DNA from 4 places in the Shouchella sp. JSM 1781072 genome. Region 3 is predicted to be linked to each of the others. Evidence: riboswitches for the same ligand, from Rfam matches in the RefSeq annotation. Region 3 holds a riboswitch; each other region holds the start of a gene.
What was found. A riboswitch is a leader RNA that binds a small molecule or an ion and turns the genes downstream of it on or off. The one in region 3 is predicted to bind S-adenosylmethionine.
Positions count from the first base shown of each region.

Region 1: another riboswitch for S-adenosylmethionine. It lies ahead of metK (methionine adenosyltransferase); the one in region 3 lies ahead of ACE1TH_RS05370 (methionine biosynthesis PLP-dependent protein).
Region 2: another riboswitch for S-adenosylmethionine. It lies ahead of ACE1TH_RS00990 (methionine ABC transporter ATP-binding protein); the one in region 3 lies ahead of ACE1TH_RS05370 (methionine biosynthesis PLP-dependent protein).
Region 4: another riboswitch for S-adenosylmethionine. It lies ahead of ACE1TH_RS12385 (methionine ABC transporter ATP-binding protein); the one in region 3 lies ahead of ACE1TH_RS05370 (methionine biosynthesis PLP-dependent protein).

Region 1 covers NZ_JBHFQE010000001.1:282,796-287,899, forward strand. Annotated here, with positions in the region: gene pckA (phosphoenolpyruvate carboxykinase (ATP)) at 1-1,022, opposite strand, end outside; SAM riboswitch class I at 1,660-1,765, shown strand; gene metK (methionine adenosyltransferase) at 1,988-3,187, shown strand; gene ACE1TH_RS01530 (gamma carbonic anhydrase) at 3,356-3,868, opposite strand; gene ACE1TH_RS01535 (alpha/beta hydrolase) at 3,958-4,740, shown strand; gene ACE1TH_RS01540 (beta-class carbonic anhydrase) at 4,962-5,104, opposite strand, start outside.
Region 2 covers NZ_JBHFQE010000001.1:191,242-196,345, forward strand. Annotated here, with positions in the region: gene gcvH (glycine cleavage system protein GcvH) at 1-390, shown strand; gene ACE1TH_RS00980 (DUF2553 family protein) at 515-736, shown strand; gene ACE1TH_RS00985 (MFS transporter) at 810-2,093, shown strand; SAM riboswitch class I at 2,152-2,260, shown strand; gene ACE1TH_RS00990 (methionine ABC transporter ATP-binding protein) at 2,324-3,346, shown strand; gene ACE1TH_RS00995 (methionine ABC transporter permease) at 3,339-4,007, shown strand; gene ACE1TH_RS01000 (MetQ/NlpA family ABC transporter substrate-binding protein) at 4,031-4,870, shown strand; gene ACE1TH_RS01005 (hypothetical protein) at 5,072-5,104, shown strand, end outside.
Region 3 covers NZ_JBHFQE010000001.1:1,005,599-1,010,702, reverse strand. Annotated here, with positions in the region: gene ACE1TH_RS05375 (bifunctional homocysteine S-methyltransferase/methylenetetrahydrofolate reductase) at 1-720, opposite strand, end outside; gene ACE1TH_RS05370 (methionine biosynthesis PLP-dependent protein) at 726-1,838, opposite strand; SAM riboswitch class I at 1,915-2,014, opposite strand; gene ACE1TH_RS05365 (hypothetical protein) at 2,139-2,306, opposite strand; gene prsW (glutamic-type intramembrane protease PrsW) at 2,321-3,004, opposite strand; gene ACE1TH_RS05355 (asparaginase) at 3,073-4,032, opposite strand; gene ACE1TH_RS05350 (YpdA family putative bacillithiol disulfide reductase) at 4,050-5,039, opposite strand; gene ACE1TH_RS05345 (Glu/Leu/Phe/Val family dehydrogenase) at 5,098-5,104, opposite strand, start outside.
Region 4 covers NZ_JBHFQE010000002.1:553,043-558,146, forward strand. Annotated here, with positions in the region: gene ACE1TH_RS12375 (MetQ/NlpA family ABC transporter substrate-binding protein) at 1-471, opposite strand, end outside; gene ACE1TH_RS12380 (methionine ABC transporter permease) at 494-1,174, opposite strand; gene ACE1TH_RS12385 (methionine ABC transporter ATP-binding protein) at 1,155-2,192, opposite strand; SAM riboswitch class I at 2,333-2,435, opposite strand; gene ACE1TH_RS12390 (sulfite exporter TauE/SafE family protein) at 2,557-3,333, opposite strand; gene ACE1TH_RS12395 (sulfurtransferase TusA family protein) at 3,372-3,602, opposite strand; gene ACE1TH_RS12400 (MBL fold metallo-hydrolase) at 3,625-4,737, opposite strand; gene ACE1TH_RS12405 (sulfurtransferase TusA family protein) at 4,754-5,104, opposite strand, start outside.

The DNA of each region.
Region 1 (5,104 bases), 720 kb from region 3:
AAGACGATTGCAGTAGGGCTTCCTGCAACGCTTGGTTTTAGTGCATTCGGAATGGCTTCAATCGGATAAGCCGCTCTTGTATTTTCAGTTAATGAAGAATCATCGTAATTCGCTTTTCCTTCTTCAACGGCAACATTTTCAAGAACTGACCCAAATGAAATCGCATTCCAAATTTGTGGCTCTTGCTCTTGTGAAAGGTTAATACATTTCGCGTAGCAACCGCCTTCAATATTAAAGATTCCAGTTTCGGTCCAACCATGTTCGTCATCTCCAATGAGCGAACGGTGGTTAGAGGCAGATAGCGTTGTTTTTCCTGTTCCAGACAAGCCGAAAAATAGAGCGGTTTCACCATTTTCGTTTGTATTTGCTGAACAGTGCATCGGCAATACATTTTCGTCAGGCATTAAATAATTCATAACCGAAAACATTGATTTTTTCATTTCGCCTGCATATTCGGTTCCACCAATTAACACAACGCGTTCTTCAAATGAGATCATGACAAACGCTTCAGAATTGGTGCCATCAACAGCAGGGTCTGCTTTAAATGTTGGCGCACTGACAATGGTAAATGGTTCTTGATTGGTTTTTGTTGATTGCCCTTCGCGAATAAAAAGTTGACGAGCAAAAAGGTGGTGCCATGCAAATTCATTAATGTATGTGATCGGCAATTGATAATTTGGGTCTGCGCCAACAAAGCCATTCGACGCATAGCGAACTTCTTTCTGCTGCAAATAGTATAACACTTTTTCATAAAGCGCTTTAAATGTGTTTTGTGAAATTGGTTGATTGACTGGTCCCCAATCAATCGTATTACGAACACTTGGCTCATCTACAATAAATTTATCTTTGGGTGAGCGACCAGTATACTTCCCTGTTTGTACAGAAAGCGCGCCAGTGTCTGTTAATTCACCTTCTTGATTCATTAACGCTCGCTCAACTAAAGAGGGAACAGAAAGTTGGTGAACCGTCTTAGGACTTGAAAGTAGCTGCTCTAATTGTGTTGATCCATTTAATATTTTCATAATCGGCTCCTTTATGGTCGGTGTTCGTGGTAATAGTATAACACATTATATTTATTAGTCCATACTAAAGTGAAAGATGTTTTGAAAAAAATGCAATCACAGTATATGTGTTTTTTATAAGGTTAATTAGAGAAGGGATAGCCGGAGTAAAACTTCACTCATATCGCTATTGTATTCATACCATAAAACTTTCGCTTGTCATTTGACTCTCCCCGTGTCTCCTTTGGTGACTTCATCCAAGCATATTTGGTAAAAATAGATACATGAAGCTTAGATAAGTGAGCGTTCCAAACGCAACTCCAAAAACGATTAATAGAATGGCTTTTGTTTTAGTAGACATAAAACACCTCTAATTCTGAATAGTTAATGTTTTTTCAGTGATCAATCATACACGATTTTATTTCTACTTAAAAGAGATAAAGCAAAGACTCTTCTTTATCCTTTCAAAGTAGAAGAAATTATGTTATGCTAATGTGCGAAAACGAACAAAGCGCAAACTTATGACAGTGCCTGCGAAATCCATTGAAAAAACGACAAATTTCTTACAGACTCGCTGTAGAAATAGCTCGAAAAAGATGGCGAGCATTCATCGTCACAAGTTAAAGTTATACTGCTTTTTAAAACAGATAACATCACGCTTTTATCAAGAGAAGGTGGAGGGACAGGCCCTTTGAAACCCAGCAACCATCACGTTAGTGAAAAGGTGCTAACCTGCAGAACAATTATGTTCTGGGAGATAAGAGGCGATCGATAAACAAGTCAGCTCTTTTCTCATGTGGAAAAGAGTTTTTTCATTTTGTATGTGACAACATATAAAGAGAAGATAAAAAATGATACGGATAAGTTACGGTTGTGTGTCCGTGGGCATAAGATGCCTTTAGCCTACTTACCAAAGTCAGCTCTGATCGTTCGTTTTAGAATACAACATGCATTCCGAGCGAAAGTATGGAATAGGAGGAATTAATATGTCTGAAAAAAGAGGAAAGCACTTATTCACATCAGAATCGGTTACGGAAGGTCATCCAGATAAAATTTGTGACCAAATTTCAGATGCGATTCTAGATGAGATTTTAAAGAGAGATCCGAATGCACGTGTGGCGTGTGAAACATCTGTTACAACAGGAATGGTACTCGTAGCCGGAGAGATTACGACAAGCACCTATGTAGATATTCCAAGTGTCGTTCGTGAAACGATTAAAGGGATTGGCTATACACGAGCAAAGTACGGCTTTGATGCCGAGACTTGTGCAGTTATTACATCCATTGATGAGCAGTCTGCCGATATCGCTCAAGGAGTGGACCAAGCATTAGAAGCAAGAGAAGGGCAAATGACAGATGAAGAAATTGAAGCAATTGGTGCAGGTGACCAAGGGCTAATGTTTGGATTTGCTTCAAATGAAACGAAGGAGCTTATGCCGCTTCCGATTTCATTAAGTCATAAACTAGCATTCCGTTTAAGCGAAGTACGTAAAAACGAGACGCTTGACTACTTACGTCCGGACGGTAAGACGCAGGTAACAATTGAATATGATGACAACGATAAGCCTGTTCGTGTCGATACAGTTGTCATTTCAACACAGCATGCACCTGACATTACGCTTGAGCAAATTCAAGCGGATATCAAGAAGCACGTGATTGAAGCTGTTGTACCTGCTGAACTAATGGACAAAAACACAAAGTTCTTTATTAATCCAACTGGTCGTTTCGTAATCGGCGGTCCTCAAGGGGATGCTGGATTAACAGGAAGAAAAATTATTGTTGATACGTATGGTGGTTACGCACGTCACGGTGGCGGCGCATTCTCAGGAAAAGATGCAACAAAAGTAGACCGCTCAGGTGCATATGCGGCTCGCTATGTAGCGAAAAACATAGTCGCTGCTGGTCTTGCAGAATCTTGTGAAGTTCAGCTTGCGTATGCAATTGGTGTCGCTCAACCTGTTTCCATCTCGATTAATACTTTTGGAACTGGAAAAGCGGATGAAGAAACCCTTGTTACACTTGTGAGAAAGCACTTTGATCTTCGTCCTGCTGGCATTATTAAAATGCTCGACCTTCGTCGTCCGATTTATAAGCAAACTGCTGCTTACGGTCATTTCGGTCGTGAAGATGTTCAACTTCCTTGGGAAAAAACAGATAAAGCAGATGCATTAAAAGCAGAAGCTTAAATATAGAAAAGAAGAGCCTGGAAAAAATTCGGGCTCTTCTTTTATCTTATAAAGCATTTCCGATCGTGACGCCGCCATCAGCAACAATTTTTGTTCCGGTACAATAGGAGCTGTCATGGGAATGCACGTTTTCCTTTGATTTTATCATCATACCTTCTGTGTTGTCATTTACATGTCAATGCTTTTGTAGTATTGACCTCTCTCCACATATTCGGTGCGCACGCGCTCCATTTCTTTTTCATCGGCATCTGTTAAGTCACGCACAACTTTTGCTGGGCGCCCTAATGCAAGCGTATGGGGAGGAATTGTTTTTCCTGGAGGCACAAGGCTTCCTGCACCAATAAAAGCACCTTCTCCAATTTCGGCTCCATCAAGAATGGTGGACCCCATGCCAATTAACGCATTTTTACGGATAATGGCACTGTGTAACATCACTTGATGACCAATGGTCACATCATCTTCAATGACGAGGGTACGGTTTGGGCTTTGATGAAGCATGGACTGATCTTGAATATTGACTCGTTTCCCAATTCGAGTCGGTGCAACATCACCGCGAATGACAGTATGGAACCAGACGCTCGATTGTTCCCCAATCTCCACATCTCCAGAAATAACAGCGTTACTTGCAACATAAACAGATGAATCTATAGCCGGTTTTTTATCATAGTATGGTAAAATCATCCGAACATCTCCTTTCCCAATCAGGTTAAAATCAGCTATACTAATTTTATCGTACGAATATAAAAATAGCTAGGTAAGGAGGAGATGTCGTGCGTTATTTTGAAGTCCCAGAAGCACGAGGTGTAGCGGTTATCGTTCATGGAGCTGGTGAGCACAGTGGTCGCTACAATTGGTTAGTGGAGAAATGGAACTTACACGGCTTTGACTGCTTAATAGGAGATTTACCAGGGCAAGGAGAATCAAGAGGGAAGCGTGGGCACATCGATTCCTTTAAACAATACATAAAAACCGTAGATCGCTGGCTCAAGCAAGCTCGTTCCAAACAACTACCGATTGTACTAGTTGGCCATAGTATGGGTGGCTTAATTGCCATAAGAACGTTAATAGAACGCGATAATTCATTTATTGAAGCAGTCGTCCTTTCTGCTCCATGCCTTCAGTTAACTATGCGTGTGTCACCGCCAAAAAAAGCTGCGGCAAAAGTGTTGAACCATGTGGCGCCAACGTTCAGTATGCAGTCTGGGTTGAAACCGGAGCTGACAACGAGGAGTGAGTTGGTACGAGAAGCGTATACAAAAGACCCTTTACGTGTGACAAAGGTTTCAGCGCGCTGGTATCACGAGTTAAGCAAGGCGATGCTAACAACGCGACGGTATCCTGAAAAAATGCCGAATATCCCGATTTTATTAATGGTAGCTGGCGAAGATTATGTTGTTGATAGTCGAGCAGCACTGACGTGGTTTAATCATCTTGATGTGAGTCATAAGATGCTTAAAGAATGGAACGGCTTGTACCACGAGCTTTATAATGAACCTGAAAAAGAAGAAGTATTTCGCTATACGGTCAGCTTTGTGAACATGCTCATTCCATAAAGCTCTTCTATGTTAAAATAGGGATAGAGGAGTGATTCATAATGAGTAAATCCAAAGCAAAGAAGCACCGTGAAAAACGTGTGCGTGAAGGAAAACGAAATCCAGCACTTAATCGTGGTGTGTACGCAATGGCTGATTTAGCGACGAGAAAAACGAAGACAAAACAAGAATCGATCCAAAGACAAAAACATCGTCGCTTTGATGAAAGCGACGATGTTTTTTTAGTTTGGCTGAAGATCTCGTTGAACGACATCAAGTTTCCCTGTTTCTGGACTAATTACAAGCCCGTGAACCGTTACATCTTTAGGCAGTAGTGGATGATTTACAATCATATCAATGCTGTGCTTTACGCTATCTGTTACGT
Region 2 (5,104 bases), 810 kb from region 3:
ATGAGTAAACTACCACAGGAATTAAAGTATTCCGAAGAACACGAATGGGTAAAAACTGAAGAAGGAAATGTGCGAATTGGGATTACAGATTTCGCCCAGTCTGAACTAGGTGATATTGTATTTGTTGAATTACCAGAAGTAGGCGATGAAATTGAAGCGAATGAGCCTTTCGGCAGCGTTGAATCAGTAAAAACTGTATCAGAGCTTTATGCACCGATAAGCGGAAAAGTTGTCGAAGTGAACGAGGATTTAGATGACTCGCCTGAATTTGTAAACGAATCCCCATACGAAAAAGCATGGATGATCGTTGTGGAGCCAACGGATGCGAATGAATTGGACAAGCTCATGTCTCCTAGTGAGTACAGCAGCATGATAAACGAAGAAGATTGAAAATAAACGCTCATAGAGATCTTTCTCTATGGGCGTTTTAAATTTCCTGGCTTATCTTCCCTCGGATAGTGAGGCTTCTCCATACATACGATAATTGTAGGCGGAGAGGCCGAAGGAGGAGTTTATGGAAAACGTAAATATCACTCAAAAAGTTGTCGCAAAATATGATGGAGGTCGGCTAAAGCTCTACGTCGACGGAGCAATGATTGGGGAAGTCATTGAGACGAGTCAAGGCCTTCAACATAATATGAGTAATGGCTTTATCTTTGATAAGGAACAAATCTTTCAAGCGCAAAATGAAAACTGGCATGAAGTAACGTCATTTATTGAGGATAGTTGGCATTAAAGGCTACCCATATGAGCGGGTATTTCGTATACTTACTTAGAGAGACGAAATAACCGCTAAATGGGGTACATACATGATAAGGGGAAAAAATCTGTTATCAACGTTCCAACCTTATAGTCAGACTGTTCGATATTTTTTTGTTTCATCGATTTGTTTCAATATTGCAATGGGTATTTTTATGGTTATGTATCCGTTCTATGTGCGAGAATTAGGTTACGATGATACACTTAATGGTACAATCATCGCTTTTCAAGCTGCGGCGACGGCCATTGCCTTATTACCCGCAGGCTTATTAGGCGACCGTTATGGAAGAAAAAAGATGCTCTTAATTGGTGCAAGTATGCTCGCACTTAGCTTTATTATTCGTTCATTTGGAACGTCAGAATGGCTTTTGCTTTTTGGTGCAAGCTTAACAGGGTTTTTCTTTGCGTTTTTACAAGTGTCGGCAATTCCTTTGTTAGCAGAACATTCTAAAGAAAAGCAACGTGTGAAATTATTTGCCCTTCATGCAGCACTAATGATGGCTGCAAATGTGATCGGCCATTTATTTAGTGGCACGTTGGCAGATAGTTTGTTTGCCTTTACCGCTTTGACGATGCAGCAAGCCATTCAGATCACGTTGTTTCTTGCTTGCACATTAGCGCTCGTTTCCTTTTTTCCACTTTGGAAAGTAAAAGAATCCGTGAAAATTGAAAAGGTACAAAAAGTAGCTATGGGACTCTCTCGTTTCCCTAAAAGCAAAGAGTGGAAACTAATTAGCTTATTTGCCGTATCGAGCTTATTAATTGGTTTTGGATCCGGTCTCGTTATTCCATATTTAAATTTATATTTTAATGATCGTTTTGATTTAAATTATTCCATGATCGGATTTATTCTCGCTCTAGGTCAGGCAATGACGGTTTTTGCAATGCTAATTGGGCCAAAGGTTGTGAATCGTGTTGGAGAAGTCAGGGCGGTTTTCATCTTACAAATGGGGTCGATACCGTTTTTACTGCTAACGGCTTTTACAAATATGATTTGGCTCGCCGTTATTGGATTTTTATTCAGGCAAGCGTTAATGAACGCTGGAAACCCGATTCAAGCTGCCCTTGTCATGAAGCTCGTTCACCCGAAAATGAGGGGAACAGCAAATTCCGTTACACAAATGGTATTCCAGTTAGGCTGGGCGCTTATGGGACCAATCTCAATGGGCATCGTTGCATCGTATGGTGCTTATACAGGCTATGCTATTGTATTTTGCATAACAGCATGCTTGTATGTATTAGGATCAGTCTTCTTTTTATTTGTCTTTCAAAAAAAGGTAGCAGAACATGATAAACTGAATAAACTAGAGATGGAAAAGCACGTAGGTTCATAAAAGGATTGACGGCTGTGGCTTCGCATGCTATGATGCTCATATTATCTTAATAAAATATTTCTTATCCAGAGTGGTGGAGGGACTGGCCCGTTGAAACCCGGCAACCGCAAACATTATGTTTGAAGGTGCTAAATCCTGCAAAGCAGTTATGCTTTGAGAGATGAGATGACCATAGGTAAACCTTCCTGTCATCTTACAGGAAGGTTTTTTTAATTATTGGGGGGAACAACTTGATTTCGTTAGAAGGAATCAGCAAAACATATACGACGAAAACATCAACTGTAAAAGCAGTGGATCATGTCGATTTGCAGATTGGTAAAGGAAATGTGTTTGGCATTATCGGCTATAGTGGGGCTGGAAAAAGTACCCTAGTCAGATTGTTGAATTTATTAGAACGTCCATCAACAGGCAAAATTACGTTAGATGGTGTGGAACTAGCTTCTCTTGGAAAAAAAGCGTTGCGAGAAGAGCGTCAGAAAATAGGGATGATTTTTCAACACTTTAATTTACTTTGGTCAAGAACGGTAAAAGAAAATATTTCATTTCCACTTGAAGTCGCGAAGGTTCCTACGGAAGAACGTAAAAAACGGATTGAAGAGTTAATTGATTTAGTCGGTCTACGCGGAAGAGAAGATAATTACCCATCGCAACTAAGCGGTGGCCAAAAGCAACGGGTTGGCATTGCTCGTGCCCTTGCAAACAACCCAAAGGTGCTCTTGTGTGATGAAGCGACTTCTGCTCTTGATCCGAAAACGACCGATTCGATCCTTGATCTTTTAACGGATATTAATAAAAAACTACATTTAACGATTGTTCTTATTACGCATGAAATGCATGTTATTCAAAAGATCTGTCATGAAGTGGCCGTAATGAGTGATGGCAAAATTGTTGAACAAGGTCCGGTTATTGATGTATTTAGACGACCAAAAGAAGAGATGACGAAAGAATTTGTGAAGCAAGTAGCGCAAGTTCAAGCGGATGATTTTATCGCAGAAGATATCACGCTTCAACGTGGTGAGCAAGTCATTGCGTTAACGTTTATTGGCAACCCGGCAGAAGAACAGCTTGTCACTGATTTAATTCGGTCATTTCCGATTAACGTCTCGATCCTTCAAGGAAACATTTCGAAGCTTCAGCAAGGGTCGTATGGAAAGCTGTATCTCCGTGTAGCTGGCGAGCAAGATTCGCTAGCAGAGGCGGTTCAATTTATTCGTCAACAAGAAGTGGAAGTCGAGGTGATTAAACATGCTTAATCAACTCTTTCCAAATGTAGTGTGGGAGAATTTATGGCTCGCCACTTATGAAACGGTGTATATGACCGTTATTGCGGCAGCTATTACATTTATATTAGGGATTATATTAGGCTTGTTTTTGTATTTAACCGCAAAGGGAAATCCTTGGGAGAATCGATTTTTCTATACGCTTGTCGGTGCCTTTGTAAATATTTTTCGATCCATACCGTTTATTATTTTAATCATTTTGCTTATTCCCTTTACGAGAGCCATTGTTGGTTCGATGTTTGGGCCAAGTGCAGCGTTGCCTGCGCTAATTATCGGTGCAGCACCGTTTTATGCACGAATGGTGGAGATTGCCCTTCGAGAAGTAGATAAAGGTGTAGTCGAAGCCTCACAAGCAATGGGGTCATCCAATCTTCATATTATTTTCAAAGTATTGCTACCAGAATCAATGCCTGCTTTAATTTCAGGCATTACCGTAACGACTGTGGCATTAATTGGCTACACAGCCATGGCTGGAACGATCGGTGCCGGGGGACTTGGTACATTAGCGTATCAGGAAGGGTTTCAGCGGACGAACACAGACGTCATGATTATGGCAACAGTGGCTATACTAGCGATCGTATTTCTATTTCAATTGATTGGCGATTTCTTAGTCAATCGATCAGATAAAAGATAAAAGAGGAAAAGGAGAGAGTTCATATGAATAAATTTTTAAAAGCAGTAGGAATTGCAGGTGTATCCGTGGCACTCGTTGCTTGTGGATCAAGTGAAGATGAAAACAATGAATTGGCTGAGAATGAAGATGGGGGAACAACCATCCGTATTAGTGCATCAAACATCCCTCATGCGGAAATTTTAGAAGAAGCAGCTCCAATTCTTGAGGAACAAGAGATTGAACTTGATATTCGCATTGCACAAGACTATATTTTACCAAACCGTGCCTTAGCGGATGGCGAAGTCGATGCGAACTACTTTCAACATCGTCCATACCTAGAGAGTCAACTAGCCGAAAATGAAAACTATGACTTTGCTGAAGCAGGTGCCATTCATGTCGAGCCAATCGGCTTATATTCGCAAGACTATGAGGATTTAAATGATCTTCCAGACGGTGCGACGGTAATGATGAGTAATTCGGTTGCGGACCAAGGAAGAATTCTTTCCTTGTTGCAAGAAAATGGTGTTATTACGCTTGAAGATGGCGTTTCAGTAGAAGCAACAGAAGCAGATATTGTGGATAATCCGAAAAACTTATCGTTTAACATGAGCCCTGACGCAGAACTTCTTCCGCAAGCTTATCAAAACAATGAAGCAGAAGTCGTTGCGATTAACTCGAACTATGCTTTAGGCGCTGATATCTCTCCGACTGAAGAAGCGATTGCCATTGAAGGCGAAGATAACCCATATGTGAACTTAATTGTTGTTCAAAGTGGGAATGAGAATGACGAAGCGATTCAAGCACTTGTAGATGTATTGAAATCGGATGAGATTCAGTCATTTATAGAAGAAACGTACGACGGTGCTGTGATTCCAGCTGAATAAATTCGTTTCATAAGCGCTTCAGACAAAAGCGCTCTCCGGATAGTCCGTCAGTTTTTTGTGATGAGAATGGACGTCTCTGACCGGAGAGAGTGATCTGAGGCGTTTTTTCTTCTGTCATAAAGCGCCTTACTAATTCCCGGGTAAATAGTTGCACGATGACGTAATTCCTGTGTAAGGTTAATACTGGAAAAAGGAGGGGATATGTTGAGTTCAAAAAAGGATATGCGGTTCTTA
Region 3 (5,104 bases):
ATCTCGATAGCCTGGTAAACTTGCATTTGGATAACAAGCTAACGGTATATCATAAGGTAGTTCAAGCTCCTCAATGGATCGAAGCATATGATAAGGTCCCATGCGGCAATTTAACCCTGTAACATCCGCTCCTGCTTCATACAGTTCTGTTAAACCTTGACTAAGAGGAATGCCTCCTTTTAACACACTAATGTCACCAAGCGATACGTTTGCGATGATCGGCAAATCTGTTTTTTTGCGTGTCGCGACAACCAATTCTTTTATTTCAAAAAAATCATAAAACGTTTCAAACAATAAGCCATCCACACCCGCTTTTAACAGCACATCTACTTGCTGATTTAACGATTGGACGCATTCATTTCGATCGATTTGTTCATATTGAAACCCTTGAATCCCACCGACTGTTCCAACGACAAACGCCTGCTTCTTCTCACTTGTATTCACCGCTTGTTTGGCAAGCTCAACCGCTGCTTCATTTATGGCCTCCATGTCTTCTTGTAGTCCATAACGTGCTAATTTATGGCCGTTTGCTGCATACGTATTCGTTTGAATAACAGTTGCTCCAGCATGTAAATACGCTTGATGAATCGAAATCACTTCGGTTGGTTTAGAAAGATTTAATTCTTCAAAACATAAGTCATAGCCCGCCTCATATAAAACCGTTCCCATTGCGCCATCAGCGACAATAACAGAAGACGTTACAGCCTCTCTCAAGTTCATGGACCTCACCTCCCTTGATTCGTTGCTTGTTCAAATGCTTGTTTTAGATCAGCGATTAAATCTTCGCTATGTTCAATTCCGACCGAAAGCCGTAACAACGTCTGATCGATGCCCTTTTCAATCCGAAGTTCTTCCGGAATATCAGCGTGGGTTTGCGTAGCCGGATACGTCATTAAACTTTCCACTCCTCCTAAGCTTTCTGCAAAAGAAATTAGTTGAAGTGCTTTGAGTATGGGATTTATGTAGGATTCATCAGTCACACGAAATGACAACATGCCACCTTTTCCCGGATATAAAACGTCACGCACGAGAGGCTCTTCCTCTAACATCGAAACGATTTGTTTTGCATTGATTTCATGTTGTTTCATTCGCAGCGCTAATGTTTTCATGCCCCTCATTAATAACCAGGAATCAAATGCACCGAGAATGAAACCTGCTCCATTGTGAAAGTAGCCTAATTGTTCACTCAATTCCGCTGATTTTGCAACAACCAGCCCAGCGACAACGTCATTGTGGCCACCTAAATATTTTGTCGCTGAATGGATGACGATATCTGCTCCATCCACTAATGGCTTTTGTAACAACGGTGTTAAAAACGTATTGTCGACGATAAGGAGTACATTTGCTTTTTTGGCAAGAGTCGCTAGCTCCTGTATGGAGGCTTCTTTCATTAATGGATTTGTAGGTGTTTCCACAAAAATCGCCTTTGTCTCGGCTTTTAATTTACGTTCAACGGCATGTAAATCAGCCATATCTACATAGTCAAAGCGCAGCCCCCACTTTGTCCATCCACCTTCAAACAATCTGTAGGTACCACCGTACAAATCATCTGAACATAAAATATGATCGCCTTGCCCAAAAAGTGAAAACACGAGTTGAATGGCTGACATGCCAGAACTTGTTGCAAACCCTTGGTTTCCATGTTCTAAATTTGCAATGGCTTGTTCGAGCACTTCTCGAGTTGGATTTCCAGTACGAGCATAATCGTACCCTGTAGATTCTTGAATTCCTGCGTGACGATACGCAGTAGAGAAATACACCGGTGCATTAACAGCGCCAGTTGCATCATTTCGACGATTTCCAATTTGCGCTAGGATTGATTCATCATGTGTTGTCATTTTTTATCCCCCTTAAAAACGGTACAATCATAAAAAACCTTTCTTCAAGATGTAAGAAGAAAGGTTGCGAACGATTCTCTTATCTTGCAGATTTCTGCTGGATTTAGCACCTTGCCAATTAAAGCTGGTTGCTGAGACTTCGTCGGGCCATGTCCCTCCGTCTCTCTTGATAAGATCTATTAAGTTTATTTGCTATTGTCACAACTTTAACGCAAAACAAATGATTCTGCAACCCGTAGCATTGAAAATGCATAAAAAAACGCACAGCTTGTCTTACATAGCTGTACGTTTTTCGCACGTTCATGCTTCAGGTGACGCTTCAATAATTAGTTGATCTTCATTTCCACATACACACTGTTTAAAGCCTGTTTCATACTCTCCGTTTTCATTTCGTTTTCCACGTAAAATGTATTTCTCTCCACATAAAGGGCAACGAATGACAATTCGATAACGATTCGCTGTTGTCACGCTATCCTCCTCCTTTAGTTCAGATTGCTCTTTTCATCTTCATCTAGTTTGTTCGCCTTTTTTATTTTCCATATTGCTAATAGCCACAGCGCAATCATAAATGGAATCATTAAATATAAGAAATAATGTCCAAAATCCATTAGAATGTAGTCGTAACTTCCGTGCAAAATCATTGGTAGTACAGCCGCTAAAAAAAGAAATAGTTGTTTTTTTGAAGGATGGTATTTGGCTCTTCCCACGTAGTAACCCATAATTATTCCGTAAACAGCATGAGCCGTTGTCGGTAATAACGTTCTCGGAAGTACGTGATCAAACCCATATGCAATCATATATAAACTATTTTCAACGGAAGCAAAACCAAGAGATAACGCTACGCCAAAAACGATTCCATCAATTGGTTGCTTGAGTTGACCATGTTGATAAGCAAATATGAACAACATCAGCCATTTTAAACCCTCTTCTATCAATCCGTAAAGCAAAAAAGCTTTTAAAAACGAATGAGCTAAGATGGCTTCTTCTGTGAAAGCAAATTGAATGACTGAAATTGGTAAGACGAGCAAGGCGCCAATAATAAAGATTCTTAGGACTAAAAACATGGCACCTCGACTAAAGGAATCGCGTAAATACACATAAGAGAACAATGCCATGGCCGGAGCCAGAGCCGCAAGAATAAAAGAAATCAACGCTTGTCGACCCACTCTCTAAAAGGACGTCCGCTACATAATCCAGTATACGCCTCACATTAATGAGACTCAAGTTTCACCGCTTATGAAAACCCAACGGCAAGATCCTGGTGAGCTGCCGTTAAAACGAGCGCTTTAATTCTTGCTTTTTTACTATCGTAATCAGACCCTAAAATGACGCCAAGTTGTTCTAAGTGGTGTGCACTTCCTTTATAATCATATGTCGGATACACTTTCCCCTCTTCAGATGACGTTGTTAAGATAATAGGCTTCTTCTTTTGCAACGCCTCTTTAATAGGGGCAACTAACTGTGGCGGCACTTGACCTCGACCAACGGCTTCAATAACAAGCCCATCCACAGTATCCAGCATGGCACGTAGCGTTTGTTCAGACATCCCTAAATAAATTTTTGCAATTCCGATCTCAAGAAATGTGGGTTCCTTTACCATATACATTTCCCGTCGGATTGGCTTTTGATACGTAAAAATAACATCATTGTCAATAATCCCTAAATAACCAAATCCAAAAGCATTAAAGCCTTGAATGTTGGACGCATGTTCTTTTTTTACATAACGTGCGGAAAAGATCCGTTCATTGAATACAACCACACACCCTGTACCTTGTAAATCTGGTTCACATGCCGCATATATCGCGTGCCTTAAGTTCATAAATGCGTCACTGCCTGTTTCCTCTGGCCCCCGTTGTGAACCTGTTACAACGACTGGTCTTTCATCTACATTTGTTAAATCTAAATAATAGGCCGTTTCCTCCAATGTATCTGTACCGTGGGTAACAACAACCCCGTTTACATCATTTGCTTGAAAAGCTTTTTTCACTTCATAAGCTAGGGTAGCCCAATCTTCCGGCGTCAAGTGGACGCTTGGTTTCTGCAAAACGGAGCGCACCGTTACATTAATATCCGTTGGTAACCCACATAAATTAGCTAATTCTTCCCCTGTTAATTCGCCAGCAACTAATTTTCCGTTATCACCTGTGGTACTTGCAATCGTTCCACCTGTAGTTAAAAGTACGACGTGCCTCAATGTTTTTCCTCCATTTTCTACTTTTGGTTTATCGTTTCTGCAATGTTTTTTCCGTGTTCTCTGCCATTTTCAATGAAAATTTCGTTTGCATGGTTACCCGCTGCTATGACACCGGCAATATAGACATTCGCAACATTTGTCTCCATTGTTGCTGGATTAAAGGTTGGCCGACCAGACACATCGTCTACTTCGACACCCATGTTTCGTAAAAAAGTATGATCAGGATGATAGCCTGTCATAGCAAAAACAAAATCAGCTTTCGCTTCTGCCTCTTCTCCATTTACTGTATAGTGAACCGCTTCTTCCGTAATTTGATTAATATGCGCGTTAAAAGCAAGGCTAATGCGCTCGTTTTTCACTAAAGAAACGAGTTCAGGTAAAATCCATGGCTTCACGCTAGCAGAATAATCGGAACCTCGATACAGCATGGTAACATGTGCGCCTGCTTTTTCGAGCTCAATGGCAGCATCAACAGCTGAGTTTTTACCGCCGATCACTACTACATGATGATTGAAGTACGGGTGCGCTTCTTTGAAGTAATGCATGACATGGCTGTTTGTTTCACCAGGAATATTCATCAGGTTCGGCGAATCATAATAACCTGTTGCAACCACCACATTTCGCGCCTGGTACGTACGTTTTGATGTTTGCACTTGGAATGTGCTATCAGTCTGCTTATGCACGGCTTGAACTTGTTCATAGGCATGTACATTTATTTGCTTGCGCTCTGTCACCATTCGATAATAGACAAGCGCTTGATTTCGTTTCGGTTTTCGCTCTTCCGTTATAAACGGTACACCACCAATTTCTAGCCGTTCACTCGTGCTAAAAAACGTTTGGTGTGTTGGGTAGCGATAGATTGCATTTACAATATTTTCTTTTTCGATTACAAGTGTCGATAACCCTTTCTCATCACACTCAATTGCGGCAGATAATCCGCACGGCCCTCCACCAATTATGATTACATCATACATCTGTTGATCATCCTCTTCTTCATCCTTATTCATCAGCAAAACCCTTGTGCATAACGCTATACACAAGGGTTTTCTTCAATCGTATATCAAGTTAGACC
Region 4 (5,104 bases), on a different contig from region 3:
CAGCAACATTAAGTTTCGAGCTTGATTTGTAATTTCGCGATCGATCGTAATTTCAGCTCCATCTGGGATGTCATCGACATTGTCATATTTATCAGAATACAACCCCATTGGCGCAAGCACCGTTGAGCCAATAGCGGCTAAATCTAAATCGTGTTCTTCTCTAAAATTGTCAAAGAAAGATACCGTTTGGAACGCGTTTATATCAATCGAACCGTCTGCTAATGCTTGATTTGGCTGAACGTAGTCACTAAATCGTACAATTTCCACGTCAATGCCTTCTTCTTCGGCTAATTTTGCAACATGATCCCACTCAGGTGAGTCAGAACCAGTAATGCCTACTTTCACATCAACAGGGTTTTCTGGACTGTAGTCGTCTCCTACATCAGCAAGGGTCGATGTGTCGTTTCCGCATGCTGCTAACGTAAATGTTGTGGCACCTGCTATCAAAAAGGCTTGATGAATTTTTTTCATAATGGATTCTCTCCTTCTCTCTCTATCGTCTTCTTACTTTTTTAGAAGCGATGTTTCCAACTGTTTGAATCACTTGAACCATCAAAATTAAAATCATTACAGTTACAAACATTGTCCCATCATCAAAACGGTTATACCCATAGGCAATCGCAACATCGCCAATTCCGCCTGCCCCAATTGCACCAGCCATAGCGGTTGCACCTACAAGTCCGATCGTAGCAGTTGTCATGCTGAGAATAAGCGAACTCATTGCTTCAGGGACGAGAAATTTAAAAACGATTTGCCATTTCGAAGCCCCCATTGAATCAGCCGCTTCTATAATGCCTGGCTCAATTTCTAACAAAGAGTTTTCGATTAACCGCGCGATATAAGGACCTGCATAAAACACAAGCGGCACAATCGCAGCTGTTGTTCCTAAAGAAGTGCCAACAAGCAAACGCGTTAACGGAATAATAGCAACAAGCAAAATAATAAATGGAATCGACCGCAAGACGTTAATAACCGGATTAATCGCATTGTAGACAACACGGTTTTCCATAATATGACCTGGCCTCGTCACGACAAGAACAATGCCAAGTACGACTCCAAGAATCGCTGAAAATAATAATGACCATGCGACCATATAAATGGTTTCAAACATTGCGTCGACTAAAATATCACTTGAAATTTGCGGGCGTATCGGTTCAGGCAACCAGTCCAGCATAGTTCGTAACCTCCTTTACTTTGATTGAAACCGATTTGAAATAACGTTCAGCCGATTGCTGAGCAGCAGCTTCTCCTTTTAAACTTAGATAAATCGATCCAAACGTCGTTCCACGAATTTCGTGCATCGAAGCATGAAGTAGTGACACACGTAAACCTTGGTGAACTAAATCGTTTAACAGTGTGGATTGATCTGTATCGTCCGTTATATCGAGTTGATAAACCCGCTCATCGCTCCCTTTATTTGCGAGATGTTGCTTCACTTTTTGTGGAAGGTCATCAGGTATAATCGATCGAACAAATTTCTTCGTTGTCTCATGTACCGGCTGTGAAAGAATTGTTTCAACCTTCTCAGTCTCAACAATGTCTCCACTCTCCATCACTGCGACTTTGTTACAGATCTCACGAACAACACCGAGTTCATGCGTAATCATCAAAATAGTAATGTTGTATTCTTTATTAATTTGCTTTAAAAGCTGCAAAATCGAGCTCGTTGTTTCCGGATCAAGCGCCGATGTTGCTTCATCACATAAGAGAATTTCAGGGTTCGATGCAAGGGCCCGAGCAATCCCTACTCGCTGCTTCTGTCCACCTGAAAGTTGATCTGGATAACGTGAAGCAAATGCCTCTAAGCCCACATAGCTTAATAGGTCATTTACACGCTTATTCACAGCCGATTTCTTTGTCTTTACTAATCGCAATGGCGTCGCAACATTTTCAAATACCGTTTTTGACTGTAGTAGATTAAAGTGTTGAAAAATCATCCCGATATTTCGCTTTGCTCTTTGAAGTTGACGAGAATTTAGCTGCATCAAATTCTCTTTATTCACAATCACTTCACCTGCTGTGGGGCGTTCGATTAAGTTAACAGTCCGAATAAGTGTGCTTTTACCCGCTCCGCTAAAACCGATGACTCCATATATATCGCCTTTTTCAACTTGTAAATCAATTTCGCGCAATGCATGGATGTCTTGCCCATTAGATGAAAATGTTTTTGAGACACCTTTGAATTCAATCACACCATTTCCTCCTATCCATATTTGTTTAATCAGATTTTTTGATAAAACGCTCCCTAATATTTTCGTCTTTCCTTTTTAAAATGTAAAAAGCCCCTCTTCCAAAAATGAAAGAGGGGCGAAAAGTCAATGAATTATCCACGCTCTTATCATCCAGGAAGTTTTCCTGCAGGCATTAGCACCTTCCACCATAGTGGGGTTGCTGAAGCGTCATCGGGCCAGTCCCTCCGCTCCTCTTAATAAGAAAAATATTTAATTAGTTGTTGAACGTAGTGTAGCAGATTTTATTTTCAAAATGCAAGAGTTTTTTTAATAATTTTTCACGAAAGCGTTTCATCATAAAGCAATTTCTTTAATTACTTAGCAATTAAAAGAGTGTCCACCATATTTGAATCGCAGACCCTAGAATAAGCAGCGCTAGCAACCATTGCAGGACTTTCGTATTCATGTTTTGACCAAATTTCGCACCAATAGGTGAAGCAATTAAACTCGCAATAATCATAACAAGCGCAGGACCATATAATATTTGGTCGGTCGCCACTTTTCCAACTGTTGAGCCGATTGAGGAGATGAATGTGACCGCAAGAGAGGTCGCAATCGTTACTCGTGTAGGTAACTTTAAAACGGTTAACATAATCGGTACGAGTAAAAATGATCCCGCTGCTCCAACAATTCCAGAAGCAATTCCTACAATAAACGATAAACTAGCCGCAAGCCCTCGATTGAAGGAAATTTGATTGGCGGGTTGTTCAGAAATTTGTTTCTTAGGCAGAAACATCAAAACGACCGCAACCGTCGCAAGAACAGCATAAACAATGTTCACCGAGCTTTCTGTGAAGAAGTTTGATGCAAACGCTCCAATAAAACTTCCGACTAGAATGCTGCTCCCCATATAGACAATCAGTGTGCGATGTAAATACCCTGTACCTCGATAAGCCCACACACCTGCTATGGTAGCGAAGAAGACTTGTATGGCACTAATGCCTGATACTTCATGTGCCGTAAAAGCCGCGAAGCCAAACATTGGTGGTATAAAGAGGAGCATTGGGTATTTTATAATTGAGCCACCAACCCCAACCATTCCCGAAACAAATGAACCAAAAAAGCCAATGATGAAAATCGTGATGATGAACAAAATGTCCATAAATGTCTCCTAACCGAGAGGGATTCCTTTCCCTTCTCTTACTCGCCCTTTTTTATATGAAAGGTGAGAACTCCATCTTCTTCTTTTGACTTAAGCAATTCGTGACCTGTTGACCTTGCCCATGCTTCGAAATCCTTTAATGCTCCTTGGTCGGTTGCTTGCACCTCTAAAATATCCCCTACGTTTAGTGTCTTCATTTCTTTTTTCGTTTTAACAATTGGCATTGGGCATGCCAATCCTTTAGCGTCTAATACCTTGTTTACATTCATCGTAGTAGTCTCCTTTTTTTGTTTATCGAACGGCACAACGGTTTGGTCCAACTTCCATTTCCCGTTGTTCTTCTTCATTTGGTTCTTTTAAACCTAAATTGGTTTCGCGGATTTCTTGATAAGCATTCGGTTGTGGCGGCAGGTTGTCCGTCACCATGGAGCGAAATGTCGTTTTATCCTTCACATTTAAACCATGGTTTTTCTCAAATAAGACGCCCAACTTTTCTCCGACACTGCCATCTTTGTTTAATTCATCCACATTCATAAAATGAGCAGGTAGTACAATTAGCTCTGACGATAAGTCTTTGTATTTGGAATAGAGAGAGTTTCTCAAATCTGCTACCCAATCATCTGCTTTCCCTGCTAAATCTGGTCTCCCAATGGAATCAATAAACAAAATATCCCCTGTTAGTAAATATGCATCGTCAATCATAAAGGACGTTGAACCGATCGTATGACCTGGCGTATACAATGCCTGGATGTCAATTCTTGTTGACCCGACTTGAATGTGAGAACCATCTTCAATTGGCTCGTAATGAAACGTTACCCCTTCTGCATCTTTTGGCGGAAGCCAGTACTTTGCATTCGTTTGTTCCGCAATCGTCCGCCCTCCAGAAATATGATCCGCATGTAGGTGCGTGTCTAAAACATGGGTAATGGATGCTCTTTTTTCGCTAGCAAGAGTTAAGTAAGCATCTGTCATCCGCGCTGAATCGATAACAACAGCTTCACTACCCGAAATCAGCATATAAGAAAGACAGCCTTTTCCAAGCCTAACAAATTGGTATAACTCGCCCCCACTGATGAGGTCAGCGATTTTGATTGGCTCTAAATGCTCACTCCAAGCCTTCATGCCACCTGATAAATAAGAAACAGACAACCCTTCATCCACTAACATTTCTCCAACCATAATCGATGAATTTTCTTTCGCACATACGACTAGTATCGGTTGATCAGACGGGAGTTTCGGTAAAATTCCTTCTACCCCATCTAATAGATCAAAATAAGGAACATTCAAATAGTCAAATTGTATACCTTCCACTTTCCAATCCTCAAATGCATCTTCATTTCGAACGTCTAGAATAAACAATGGTTCTTGCTGAATGACTTTATTTGCTAATTCTTTTGTCGTCATCGCTGTTAAACTCACCTTAATTTCCTCCCTCGGTTTTCCATTGGCTCATACCAGGAATCACATTGACTACATGCTTATAGCCATTCTTCAATAACGTGTGTGCCGCTAATTCGCTTCGATTGCCGGTACGACAAACGACATAGATGGTTTTTTCTTTGTCGACCTCTTGTATTCTCTTTTCTAATTCTCCTAATGGCATTGATTGCGCGCCTGGAATATGAAACTCCTCATATTCATTCTTTTCACGAACATCAAGAATGGTCATAGGTTCGTTATTCTGAATGGCTGTTTGTAAGCCTTCATTGTTCACAACATGAGGAAAAGAAAGTCCTTCCTCTTCATGATCTCCAGCTACACGCAAATAATG